3 regions of the Alkalibacter saccharofermentans DSM 14828 genome follow, and region 1 is predicted to be linked to each of the others. Evidence: predicted binding sites of a transcription regulator. Region 1 holds the regulator's gene; each other region holds the start of a gene.
The links. The regulator HrcA, encoded in region 1, represses chaperone genes, less so after heat shock. The targets are predictions, from matches to a motif close to TGTTAGCACTCNNNNNNNNNGAGTGCTAACA.
Positions count from the first base shown of each region.

Region 1 (4,538 bases):
AGCAGTATTCTTAACTTCTACCTCGTCTTTTTTCTTCTTGTCCTCTTCAGCAAATTTTTCTGCTTCTTTTACTGCTTTTTCTATTTCTTCATCACTCATGTTTGTAGAAGATTGAATTACCACATTTTGGGATTTTCCTGTTCCTAAATCCTTTGCGCTTACGTTTACTATTCCGTTAGCATCGATATCAAATGTTACTTCAATCTGCGGGATTCCTCTTGGTGCCGGAGCAATTCCTGCCAGTTGGAATCTGCCCAAGGTTTTGTTATAAGATGCAATCTCTCTTTCCCCTTGTAGCACGTGTATGTCTACTGCGGTTTGATTGTCAGCGGCAGTAGAGAATATTTGACTCTTCTTTGTTGGTATGGTCGTGTTTCGCTCGATAAGCTTAGTGAATACGCCACCCATGGTTTCAATCCCAAGTGACAAAGGAGTTACATCAAGAAGCAATACGTCTTTTACTTCTCCTGCAAGTACTCCTGCTTGAATCGCAGCACCGATAGCTACGCATTCATCCGGATTGATTCCCTTGTAAGCATCTTTTCCTGTAATTTTCTTTACAGCTTCCTGTACAGCAGGAGTTCTTGTTGATCCACCAACAAGGATTATCTTGTTAATCTTATCTGCTTCAAGCCCGGCATCTTTCATAGCGCTTTTAACCGGACCTATTGTTCTTTCCACCAGGTCTGCTGTCAACTCATCAAATTTCGCTCTGGACAAGGTCACGTCCAAGTGCTTAGGCCCTTCCTGTGTTGCAGTAATAAATGGAAGGTTTATATTAGAGCTCATGACTCCTGAAAGCTCGATTTTCGCCTTTTCTGCGGCTTCTTTAAGTCTCTGCAAGGCAATCTTGTCATTTCTTAAATCTACCCCATTTTCCTTCTTGAACTCTTCTGCAAGATAATCAATGACTCTTTGGTCAAAGTCGTCTCCTCCAAGATGGTTGTCACCATTGGTCGCGAGAACTTCGAATACTCCATCCCCTAGCTCAAGTATTGATACGTCGAATGTTCCGCCGCCTAGGTCATAAACCATTATCTTTTGGTTCTCTTCCTTATCAAGGCCATATGCCAACGATGCGGCAGTCGGCTCATTTATGATTCTTAATACTTCTAATCCTGCTATCTTTCCAGCATCCTTAGTTGCCTGTCTTTGACTGTCGCTGAAATAAGCCGGTACTGTTATAACTGCTTTAGTCACCTTTTCTCCCAAGTAGGCTTCAGCATCAGCCTTAAGCTTTTGAAGAATCATTGCAGAAATCTGTTGCGGGGTATATTCTGTTCCATCAATGGTTACCTTATGGTCAGTTCCCATCTCTCTTTTAATAGATGCCACTGTCTTGTCAGGGTTTGTGACCGCTTGCCTCTTTGCAACCTGGCCTACCAATCTTTCTCCATCTTTAGTAACTGCAAGAACTGATGGCGTGGTCCTGTTTCCTTCAGCGTTTGGAATTACAACAGGCTCTCCTCCTTCAAGCACAGCTACGCAAGAGTTAGTTGTACCCAAGTCAATTCCTATAATTTTTTCTTTTCCCATATTCTATTTCCTCCTATCAATATCAGCTTTTTTTGCAAATCTTGACCATCGCTGGTCTGATCACTTTCTCTTTAAATGTGTATCCCTTTTGGAAAACTTCAATAATTTGATCTTCTTTATGCTCATCAGAATCTTCCACCGTAACCCCATGGTGCAGGTTTGGATCAAACTCTTGATTTTCGCACTCTATTTCACTTAAGCCTTCCTTGGCAAGCACGTCTTTGAGTTGAGTCAAAACCATCTTAACACCGTTTGCATATTCGTCTTCAATCTTGCTTTTCTCGAGGGATGATACCGCTCTTTCAAGATTATCCAAAACCGGCAAAAGATTCGATGAAAAATCCTCTAATGCATATTTGTATATTTCATCTTTCTCGCGAATTGTGCGCTTTCTAAAGTTGTCAAAATCAGCTTGGAGACGAATCAATTGGTTTTGAAGGCTTTCATCTTCTTTATTTTCTTCGGCTGGTTTTTCTTCAACCGACTCCCTTTGATCATCTTGAGCCTCTTGCTCCTGATTTTCTTCCAAATCTACCTTTTCGTCATTAAGTGCTTCATCATTATTTTTTTCATTATTCAAAATCATCACCCTTTGCTATTTCTTCTTTGTTCAGTTGCTTGTTAAGTTCTGAGCTTAAAAAGTTCATGACAGATACCACATAATCGTAATTCATCCTAACCGGCCCTACAACGCCAATGCTTCCTATGTTTTTGCCGTTCAAGCTGTAGGTGGCTGTTATCAGGCTGCATTCCTTGAATTCATTAACTGTATTTTCAGATCCGATGATGATGTTTAGTGACCCTTTGCTGACTTGAGTTAAAAGCTCTGCTATCTTATTTTTCTTTTCGATAAGATCTAAGAATCCCTTAGCCTTTACTATATCGAAAAACTCCGGATAATTAAGTATGTTGGTAACACCATTGGAATATACGGAATTTTCCTTCCTATTTAGCAAAACTTCTTTAAACATAGGAACTACTTCCTGTAGCAATTCGTTTTCCTTTAGCGTCAAGTCATTTATCTTTTGGGTAAGGTCTTTTCCAATGTTCTCGAATGAAGACCCTTTTACTATGTGGTTCAATATGTTGTTTAACTTATTAAGCTCTCCGTCAACAACCGTTTTGCTAAGCTTAAGCTCGTAATTTTTGATTATGTTTTCTTTGGTAACCACTACCATCAATACCCTTTCGTCTTCAATGGGCACTAATTGTACATGCTTACAGTTTAGGGTATCCATTTCGGGCAACGATACTATAGATGTATAACTGGTAAGCTGTGCGATGACCTTTGCCGTGTGCTTGATGGCTTTGTCAATTTCCTCAACGTATTGGCTGTATCCATCTCTAATTTCGTTTTTAAGCCCTTGATTCAGATTGCTTATTTTCATCAGCTCATCTACATATAGCCTGTATGCCTTTTGGGAAGGTATTCTTCCTGCTGATGTATGGGGCTGGATTAACAGGCCCATTTCTTCAAGATCTGACATCTCATTTCGGATTGTAGCCGCGCTTATTCCGAGATTATATTTTTTTGCGATCGTCCTTGAACCTATAGGCTCTGCTGTCTCGATATAATCTCTAATTATGGAATTTAAGATTTTTAATTTCCTTTCTCTTTTATCATCCATGTTATCATCTCCATTGTTAGCACTCTTTGACTATGAGTGCTAAGCTAATATTAAAATAACATCTAATCGACCTTTTGTCAATAGGTTCTGAGTATCTTAAAGTTCTAATTAAGACTTGATAAATTCTCCAAATACTCTATTCGCAAAATCCAAGCCTTTTAAGCTTAACTTGATTTTTCCATCCGTCTTTTCCAGCAATTCTTCTTTTATCAGCTTTTCTATCTCAGTTCCGTAGTCATCCCATATTGAAGAAGCAAACCTATCCCCGTAATCCTGACAGTTTACCCCCTGGATTTTTCTTAGACCTAAAAACATAAATTCTTCTTTGAGATTTTTAAGCTCTATTCTTTCTGTTTCTTTAATTACCGACTGAAAACCATTTGCTTTTTCGATGTATTCTTTCATATCCGAGATATTATAAAAACGGCAGTTGTCTGAAAAAGAGTGGGCGCCAAGCCCCAATCCCACATAATCATCTAGATTCCAGTAGACCATATTGTGTCTTGAGCTAAATCCGGGCAGAGCAAAGTTTGATATTTCGTAATGGATATAACCCGCTTTAGCCAAGCTCTCTATTAACATATGATACATTTCTCGCTCTAAGTCTTCATCCAATTTAAAACTCCCTGACAAAGCCTGCTTGTATAAAGGCGTGCCTTCTTCAAGAACCAGTCCGTAACAGGACAGATGTTCAGGCTTTAAATCAAGTATCTTCTTAAGTCCTTCTTTGAACCCTTCCAGCTTTTGGCCCGGCAGTCCCATCATCAAGTCTATGTTGATGTTTTTTATGTTTAAGTTCCTTAGGAGATTATAGCTTCCTTCAAAATCATTGTATGTATGAATTCTTCCGATTGATTTTAATACATCGTCGTCAGTGCTTTGAAGACCAAGGCTGAACCTATTAACGCCGCTTTTTACATAAGAAGCTATCTTTTTTCTGTCAAGAGTCCCCGGATTTGCCTCTATAGTTATTTCTGTATCTTTTTCGATATTAAAGTCATGCCATAGTTTTGACATAATTTTCTCTATATAAACAGGCTCTATAGATGTAGGAGTTCCCCCTCCTATATAAATGGTTTTTATCTTTCTGTTCTCGATGTATCGACTTTTTGCATCAATTTCATTTAAAAGGGCAGAAGTATACGCTTCTGCCCTTTCTTCTTGCCCTGAAAAAGATAAAAAGTCGCAATACGAGCACTTTTCCCTGCAAAAGGGAATATGTACGTATATGCTTGTGTTTTTCATTTTATTCACCTTGCTTAAGAGTCCAGCTTCAGAACGGACATGAATGCCTCTTGGGGAACCTCTATGCTTCCCACCTGACGCATACGTTTCTTCCCTTCCTTTTGCTTTTCTAAAAGTTTTCTCTTTCTG
Region 1 is NZ_FQTU01000001.1:321,085-325,622, forward strand. Features, by position in the region: gene dnaK (molecular chaperone DnaK) at 1-1,536, opposite strand, end outside; gene grpE (nucleotide exchange factor GrpE) at 1,559-2,122, opposite strand; gene hrcA (heat-inducible transcriptional repressor HrcA) at 2,109-3,164, opposite strand; gene hemW (radical SAM family heme chaperone HemW) at 3,273-4,409, opposite strand; gene lepA (translation elongation factor 4) at 4,424-4,538, opposite strand, start outside.

Region 2 (4,538 bases), on a different contig from region 1:
AAAACGATGCGAATTATAAATCCGCATCGTTTTTTTCTTATCCCATAAGCTTTGATACTTTATCAGCAAAATCAACGGGATCTTCTATAGGCAGGCCTTCGATAAGCAGTGCCTGATTGTATAGTATGTCCGTATAAAGGGAAAGCTTCTCCTTGTCAGAAGCAAGGGCTTCCATTAGGGATTTGTAGATTTTGTGGTCAGGGTTTATCTCAAGAACCTTTTGTGCCTTGACGCCTCCCCCATCAGGCATGGTGTTTAATACCTTCTCCATTTCAATGGTCAGCTCACCTTCAGAGCTTAAGCATACCGGATGTTTTCTGAGCTTGGTTGACAGCTTGACATCGGAGACCTTGTCTTTAAGCAGTTCTTTCATATCATTCAGAAGGTCGGCGCTTTCCTCTTTGACCTTCTCGTCAAGGGCCTTGTCTGCAGGCTCTATGCCGGTGTCCTTTCCTGCTACAGAACGGAATTCTTTGTCAGAATAGCTCATTAGGACGTTTATGGCAAATTCGTCTATCTCTTCGGTGAAATACAAGAACTCGTAGCCCTTGTCCAGGACTGCTTCTATTTGTGGGGATTTGTCGATTTTATCTATCGAATCTCCGGATGCATAGTAGATAAACTTTTGATCTTCCGGCATCCTTTCCACATATTCCTTCAAGGTTGCGTATTTCTTTTCTTTAGAAGACTTGAACATCATCAGGTCCTTAAGCTCTTCCTTGTTGGTGCCAAAATCCGAATAGACTCCGAACTTAAGCTGTCTTCCAAAAGACTCGTAGAAGCTCTCGTATTTTTCCCTATCATTTTCAAGCAAAGATAAAAGCTCGCTCTTAATTTTATTCTTGATGTTTTTGGCAATCAGCTTAAGCTGCCTGTCATGCTGCAATATCTCTCTTGAAATGTTGAGGGACAGATCCTCGGAATCTACAAGGCCCTTTACAAAACCGAAATAGTCAGGTACTAGATCAGGGCACTTGTTCATTATCATAACGCCGCTTGAGTACAGCTCCAGGCCTTTTTCGTACTCTTTTGTATAGTAGTCGAAAGGCTTTGTTTCAGGTATGAATAATAGCGCCCTGTAGCTTATGGCACCATCCACGGTGAAGTGGATGTGCTTTAATGGCTTGTCAAAGCCATAATGCTTTTCAGAGTAGAAGTTATCGTAGTCTTCCTGTGAAAGATCGCTTTTGTTCTTTCTCCAAATTGGCACCATGCTGTTGATTGTCTGCTCTTCGACGATTGTGTCGTACTCGTCGCTGTCCTCCTTCTTTTTGCTGGTATAAACGTCCATCTTGATTGGGTAGCGGATAAAATCAGAGTATTTTTTAACGATGCTTCTGAGCCTGTACTCCTCCAAGTAATCGTCGAAGTTTTCTTCTTCAGTATTTTCCTTGATGTGAAGGAGGATTTCAGTGCCGGGGTCAGTTTTTTCTGCCTCTTCAATCATATAACCTTCGGCGCCTTCAGATTCCCACTTCCACGCCTTGTCGCTGTCAGGGGACTTACTGATTACAGTAACCTTGTCTGCCACCATAAACGCGGAATAGAATCCTACTCCGAATTGACCGATTATGTCATAACCATCTTTTAACTCATTTTCAGATTTGAATGCAAGGGAACCGCTTTTTGCTATTATGCCAAGATTCTCCTCAAGCTCTTCCTTTGTCATTCCGATGCCAGTGTCAATCAGCTTTAATGTCCTGTTTGATTTGTCTGGAATGATTTTGATGAAGTAGCTGTCCTTGTCGAATTTAAGGCTTTCGTCAGTTAATGCTCTGTAGTAGATTTTGTCAATGGCATCGCTGGAATTTGAGATAAGCTCCCTTAAAAATATCTCCCTGTGAGTATAGATCGAATTGATCATTAAGTCGAGAAGTCTTTTTGATTCCGCCCTAAAGGCTTTTTTAGTCATAGTGATCGCTCCTGTTCTGTTGAATTTATTAGCACTCTGGAAGATGGAGTGCTAATAAAGTATATATCATACTTTTATTTTCATGTCAATTGATAGATGGGAATTTAAGAGTACATTTGTGGGTGAAATCATTTAATTAAACGAGTATAAAATATACGGGATGCAGGTATACAATATACTTGCAAAATAACTGAAAATATTATGAAAAGCGAGTTCTATTTACAACCGATATTTGATAAAATAACATTTGTACCTAAAGAGAATCATATTTGAATAAAGGGTGGTATGAACATTGAAAAGAATCATGAAGGTAGAGAGCCTTCTTCTAAAAAAAATCAAACAACACGACAATAAAGACTTTGAAAGGGAATATCCTATCGATTTTGAGATAGTTCATATGGCTAGCAGCGCAGCTATAGGAAGGATACTGGCAAAGAAAAGAGGAGTTAATTCCGAAATAGCTTCTATAGCATGTATACTTCACGACTACGGCCGGATTATAACTGGTCTGCAAGAAAATCACGCTAATAATGCTTACGAGCCGGTGAAGGAACTCTTGGAAGAGTGCGAAGACTTTACTGAGGAAGAAATTGAAAACATTGCAAATGCTGCCAAGAATCACAGTTCCAAAAACGTAATAGGGACGCCGATCGAGGAAATAGTAAAAGATGCAGACGTATTCGACTGTTGGCAGTATGATATCCCTATGAATAGACCGGAACAAAAAATCAGGCTTGAAAAGGTAATAAAAGAACTGATATAGTATAAGTATATTATTTTAGGGGGAATAGCTATGATGGAATCGGTAAAAAAACAGGTATTGGATATCGCCCAAAAGGCTGAAAGGTCCGGGCTTTGCAAGCATCGTGCCGGTAATTTCAGCATCATGGACAGAGAAACAGGGTACGTTGCTGTGACGCCATCAGGAATCGACAGAGAAGAGATGACTTATCACGATATCTGCATAGTAGATTTGGAGGCTAACGTAATTGAAGCATTGACAGGACTCAAGCCTACCAGTGAGCTATTGGTCCATCTTGCCTTGTACAAGAAAAGACCGGATATCAACGCTGTAGCCCACACCCATTCCAGATTTGCCACCAGCTTTGCCATAGTAAACAAGCCTATCCCGGCTATCGTTTACGAGTGTGCGATTTTAGGGCTGAAAAAAGGCTACGTGCCGGTTGCGGAATATGGGAGGCCTGGAACTATGGATCTTGCTGACAAAGTAGCGAAGGCTGCAGAGTTTGCAGATTTTTCTATATGAAAGGGGCATTATCTTGACCGAAAAACAAAGAAAGTGGCTTGCTTGGTCTTTGGCAATTGCCTGGATGGGAGTAATATTTTTATTTTCAGCTCAACAGGCAGAAGAATCTGCAAGACTTAGTGGAGGAATCCTGAAATACTTATTGGATGGGATATCAGCAATGATTCCAAATGCTGAACTAAACCAGGATTTGTTTCATTTGCTTGTCAGAAAAGGAGCTCACTTTGGCATCTATGGCGTTTTGGGAGTTTTAGTTTTAAATGCAGTTTTCATTACCCGAGGGAAATTGGATATAAAAACTTTTTTAGTAGCCGTCGCAATATGTGTGACCTATGCAATAACAGACGAGGTTCATCAGATGTTTGTCCCAGGAAGAGCCGGGATGATTGAAGATGTAGCAATAGACACATTAGGAGCAGCGGCAGGCGCGCTTTTTTGGACATTTCTTAAGTCCTCCGATGTTGCACAATGATATTTATTGAAATATAATAATTATAAACAGTGTTTCGAATAGATCTAGGGGGATGCGGCATGAAAAAGATGAGCTTGATAAAATTAGAGTTGGGGTTTGTTGTTTTTATTTCATTGTTTGCCCTGTCGTTATTGTCTTCATTATATGCGATGAGCTATGTATATCCGGGTCAGGATTACATGACGTCCTTTTATATACTTGCGCCATACCTTTTATCCGTAAAAGGTGTTGTTCTAATTCCATTTATGTTTTATATCGCAAAGGAGTACGTTTTTTATAAATTTTTGTTTATGATAGCCGTGCTGAATGGGACCTCGGCGCTTTATTTAGCATATGCTTCATACGAAAGCATATATCAACTAGCTTCATTAAATCTAATGTTTGATATAATTTTCATACCCATCGCAGGAGTACTGATTTTTGGCGGAAAGAAAGCCAAAAATAATTTGAAATCGAAAAACATTGATGAAAAAAGCATCGAAATACCTGCGTCGGATAAAGTTAAGGTGCTTAGCCGGGAGTCAGAGGAGATGCTTGAAAAGATAAAAGATATTCCAGAGGAAAATAAACAGCTCTACGAGAGTCGTAGGCAAGCTCTTTCGGAGGATAGGGCTGTTTCGCCAAAAGAGGATTCAACTTTTGAGAGCGAACCCGAGGTATATATAGGAACAAAACAAGTGTTAGAACCTGAGCCGAAACCGAAACCAGAGCCAGAGCCAGAGCCAGAGCCGGACAAAGTGGTTGCAGTATTGAAAAATGAAAATAAGGCTGTCTATCACAGAATCAAAGTGCTGCATCCGAATGCAGACGTGTTTTATCTAAACGGAGAAAATGTACAGGATGACAGCAGATTTTCCGGTGACAAGGACTTTTTAGAATACGTCGTG
Region 2 is NZ_FQTU01000008.1:12,482-17,019, reverse strand. Features, by position in the region: gene htpG (molecular chaperone HtpG) at 38-1,912, opposite strand; gene BUB93_RS06635 (HD domain-containing protein) at 2,205-2,675, shown strand; gene BUB93_RS06630 (class II aldolase/adducin family protein) at 2,706-3,179, shown strand; gene BUB93_RS06625 (VanZ family protein) at 3,193-3,651, shown strand; gene BUB93_RS06620 (hypothetical protein) at 3,711-4,538, shown strand, end outside.
Region 2: the regulator HrcA is predicted to act here: its motif matches at 1,939-1,969, upstream of htpG (molecular chaperone HtpG).

Region 3 (4,538 bases), on a different contig from region 1:
ATCGCCCTGGCCGCCGGCCACACTACTTCTGTTAAGAAAGCTATCTTAAGAACTACGCCAATCTGGTTTAATATGCTGCCGATTATAAGAGTGGCAAACAAGGCATAGGCCATAAATCCCAAAGTGTCAATAAGATATCTTTTGACTGTGAACCGTATATCTTTCTTAGCTAAAAAATCATTTATCTTTCCCATCTCCAGCTCCTCAAATAAAATTTAATTGAATAATTCCATCTGTAAATTTTATACCAAGGCATGACATCTGTCAATACAGCTGTATTAACAATAAAAAACCCTGTACCATTTCTAGTACAGGGTAGTTATGTTACATCATTGGCATTCCGCCGCCCATGCCGCCTGGCATAGCCGGTTCGTCTTTAGCAATCTCCACAACAGCAACCTCAGTTGTAAGGAACATTGCAGAAACGCTTGCCGCGTTTTGAATCGCAGAACGGGAAACCTTAGTAGGATCGATGATGCCTGCCTGGAACATGTCAACATACTGACCGTTGGCAGCGTCAAAGCCCATTCCCTCTTCTTTGTTCTTTAGGTTCTCGACTACTACAGAACCTTCCAAACCTGCATTTGCAGCGATTTGTCTGATTGGCTCTTCGATAGCTCTTCTTATGATGGATGCGCCTGTCTTTTCGTCTCCTTCAAGAGTCTCTAAAAGTGCTTCCAAAGGTTTTATCGTATTGATGTAGGCTGTACCTCCACCGCTTACCACGCCTTCTTCCACAGCAGCTCTTGTTGCGTTAAGGGCATCTTCAATCCTGTATTTTCTTTCCTTAAGCTCAGTTTCAGTAGCAGCACCAACCTTGATTACTGCAACTCCGCCAGCAAGCTTTGCCAGTCTTTCCTGAAGCTTTTCTCTATCATACTCAGAATCGGTTTCCGGAATCTGCTTTCTGATCTGGTTGATTCTTTCTTCAACCGCTTCTCTTTGTCCTTCACCTTCAACGATGATGGTGTTTTCCTTGTCGACTTTGATCTGTCTTGCTCTACCAAGCTGCTCTACAGTCACGTTCTTAAGCTCAAGTCCCAGCTCGTCTGAAATAACCTCAGCGCCTGTTACTGCTGCGATGTCAGAAAGCATTGCTTTTCTTCTGTCCCCAAATCCTGGAGCTTTAACCGCTACGCAGTTGAAAGTTCCTCTTAATTTGTTTACCACTAATGTAGCAAGAGCTTCTCCCTCTACATCTTCAGCGATTATAAGAAGCTTTCCGCCTTGCTGTACGATCTGCTCTAAGATAGGAAGGATTTCCTGAATGTTGTTGATCTTTTTATCCGTAACCAAAATGTAAGGGTTGTCAAGGACAGCTTCCATTTTATCAGTATCTGTTACCATGTAAGAAGAAAGGTATCCTCTGTCAAATTGCATTCCTTCTGTGAATTCAAGCTCAGTGTCCATAGACTTGCCTTCTTCAACAGTGATGACACCGTCGTTGCCTACCTTTTCCATAGCATCTGAAATCAATTGTCCGATAGTTCTGTCAGCAGCTGAAATAGAAGCTACCTGTGTGATTTCTTCTTTATTCTCAACTTTTTTGCTCTTAGTCTTAAGCTCGTCCACAACTACGGTGACAGCTTGTTCGATGCCTTTTTTAAGTCCCATAGGGTTTGCTCCGGCCGCAAGGTTTTTAAGTCCCTCTCTGATGATCGCCTGAGCAAGAAGGGTAGCAGTAGTAGTACCGTCACCTGCAACGTCGTTAGTCTTTGTTGCAACTTCCTTTACAAGCTGAGCTCCCATATTTTCAAACTGGTCTTCAAGCTCGATCTCTTTTGCAATTGTAACACCGTCATTTGTTATGATAGGTGAGCCAAAGCTTCTAGATAAAACTACATTTCTTCCCTTTGGTCCCAAAGTGATTTTTACAGTATCAGCAAGCTTGTCCACGCCGTTGACCAGTGCGGTTCTTGCATCGCTAGAAAATTTTAAATCCTTAGCCATTAATCTTTCCTCCTATAAGTTGTATTCAATGTGCTTATTCTACTATCGCTAAAATATCGTTCTGACGCACTATCAGGTATTCTTCTCCGTCAACTTTGAATTCAGTTCCGGAGTACTTGGAAAATACTACCTTGTCGCCGACTTTAACTTCCAATGCTACCTTTTTTCCGTCTAAAACTTCACCGCTTCCAACTGCGATAACTTCACCTTCCTGTGGCTTTTCCTTTGCACTTCCAGGTAATACGATTCCGCTTGCAGTAGTAGCCTCTTCTTCTTTGACTTTAAGAACAACTCTGTCTCCCAATGGTTTCAACATGCTCTAATAACCTCCTTGTACGATAAAGTTTCTTTTTTTATTGTTAGCACTCATTGAGACTGAGTGCTAATTGCATCTATAATGATACAAAATATAAATAAAAATGTCAACATAAAATGCTGACATTTTCCCTTAATTTCAAATCAAATTCATAAAAAAACCAATTAACACCGGCACGAAAACCGCAGGCAGCATATTGCCGAGCTTCAGCCTCTTGATTTTGAGCATGTTTATCCCTATGCCAAAAATTAAAACTCCTCCTACTGCAGTCATTTCCACTATCACTTCCTGAGCCAAAAAGGGCTTGATGAGACCCGACAGCAATATTATAGTCCCCTGATAAACGAAGACGGATATAGCCGAAAGCACAACGCCAATACCCATGGCGGATGCAAAAATCACCGACATTATCCCATCGAGAAATGACTTTGCAAATAAAATCTCGTGATTTCCCTGCAAACCGCTTTGAAGCCCTCCCATTATCGCCATGGCTCCCACGCAAAAAAGCAGGGAAGCCGTCACAAATCCCTGAGTTACATTTGCAGAATTTTTCATTCTGCTCTGAAAGAAGTCCCCAAGATCGTTAAGCTTTTTTTCTATATCAATTGCCTCTCCAATCAGTGCTCCCAACGCTATGCTCGCAAATAATATAAGAGGATTTTGAGTGGTTATTCCCTGACTGACCCCGTAGACCATTATGCTGATTGCCAAGGCCTCCACCATGAGATCGCTGAATCTGTCCGCTATTTTATTTTTAAAGGCAACTCCAAAGATACTCCCTGCTATTATGGCCAATGCATTTACTATATTACCGGTCATTTTACCTCTCCTGTCTCTAATTGATTCTCTCTTGCATAGTAAAACAAATACTGTTGGGCAAAGCCTGCCAAGTCCCCCCACATTTCCCGGGCAATGCTCTTGATTTCATCAGGCTTTGAATCTTTTTTCAGGTAAAGGGCTTCCGTAACTCTTTTTACCCACACATCCACCGGATAGCTTTCGTATTTAGCTCCTCCGTAGAGCAGGACGCAATCTGCAACTTTAGGCCCTACCCCTTTTATTTTCATGAGTTCTTTGGCTCCTTGTTGATAATTCGTTTTTCTGATGGAGCCTATGTCCACTTCACCCAAGTGCACTTTTTCCACTGCATCTATTATGTAACCGGCTCTGTAGCCGCATTTTATATCCCCCAAATCATCACACCCTGATCCATAGATATCCTCAGGATTCGGAAACGTAAAGAGAACTTGGCCTTTATAGTCCACCGGGTTCCCAAAAATGCTGCAGAGACCGTCCACTATTTTTTTAATTCTTTTTATATTGTTGTTGCTGGATATTATAAAGGAGACCAGGGCTTCCCATTCATCTTGAAGCAAGATCCTAATGCCATTGCCGTATTGTGTAGCTTTAATCATATTTTTTTCTGTAGAGACCTTCTCAATTATCTCTCCGTAATCTCGCCTAAGGTCAAGATAATCCATCCAATAATTCTCGAAGGCGTCCCTGTCCGTGCCTCTGAATATGAACCTGTCACCTTTCTGTTCAATTTCAAGTACCCTGCCCCTTGAAACTCCCAAATACCCGTTTTCGTAAACTTTATTCCACCTGAAGCACTGTCCGCACTCAAAAGTCTGCACCAGGTCGAATTCAGTTATCTTGGCTTGGATTTCATTATTTATTACTGAAAAATCCTTTAACAATGTATTTCCCCCACTCGTGAGAATGTAATTTAACAACACTTCTAAAACTTATGTTATAATTAAGCTGATATTTCATAGCATAATACTTTCACAAAGGAGTTTCAAGATGTTCGTTCAAAATACCCTAAAAACAATAACAAATGGCCTTCTGTTGATTTTTTTGCTCGTAGCAAGCACCCTGTTGAATGCAGCTGAATTTTTGCAGTATTTCATAGCTGATAACACTCACAGCTTTCTGGAGCTTCCCCTCGAGACCGCATCCGTTGTGGAATTCTTTGTTCAACTTATCCTGACTCTATTGGTACTTGCCATAAGCATTTGGATGATCAGGATGCAAAAAGACAGCGTCTTAATAAATTATTTCATATGCATCTGGTTCATGGCAATCAATATTTTCAAGCTGATATTTTACATCCCCAACATCAGTTTCGATCAAGAGTACATTTGGTTTGCTTTAAAGCAGTTTATCCCACTGATTCCATGTGGTTTGATAACTGCAATGGCATTTTTGAAGCTGACTGATTTAAAATACGAAAAATACTGACCTTGCCTTGATCATAAAATAGAAAATG
Region 3 is NZ_FQTU01000005.1:21,065-25,602, forward strand. Features, by position in the region: gene BUB93_RS04635 (PTS sugar transporter subunit IIC) at 1-194, opposite strand, end outside; gene groL (chaperonin GroEL) at 325-1,950, opposite strand; gene groES (co-chaperone GroES) at 1,985-2,266, opposite strand; gene BUB93_RS04650 (DUF554 domain-containing protein) at 2,405-3,085, opposite strand; gene BUB93_RS04655 (DNA-3-methyladenine glycosylase family protein) at 3,082-3,966, opposite strand; gene BUB93_RS04660 (hypothetical protein) at 4,073-4,510, shown strand.
Region 3: the regulator HrcA is predicted to act here: its motif matches at 2,308-2,338, upstream of groES (co-chaperone GroES).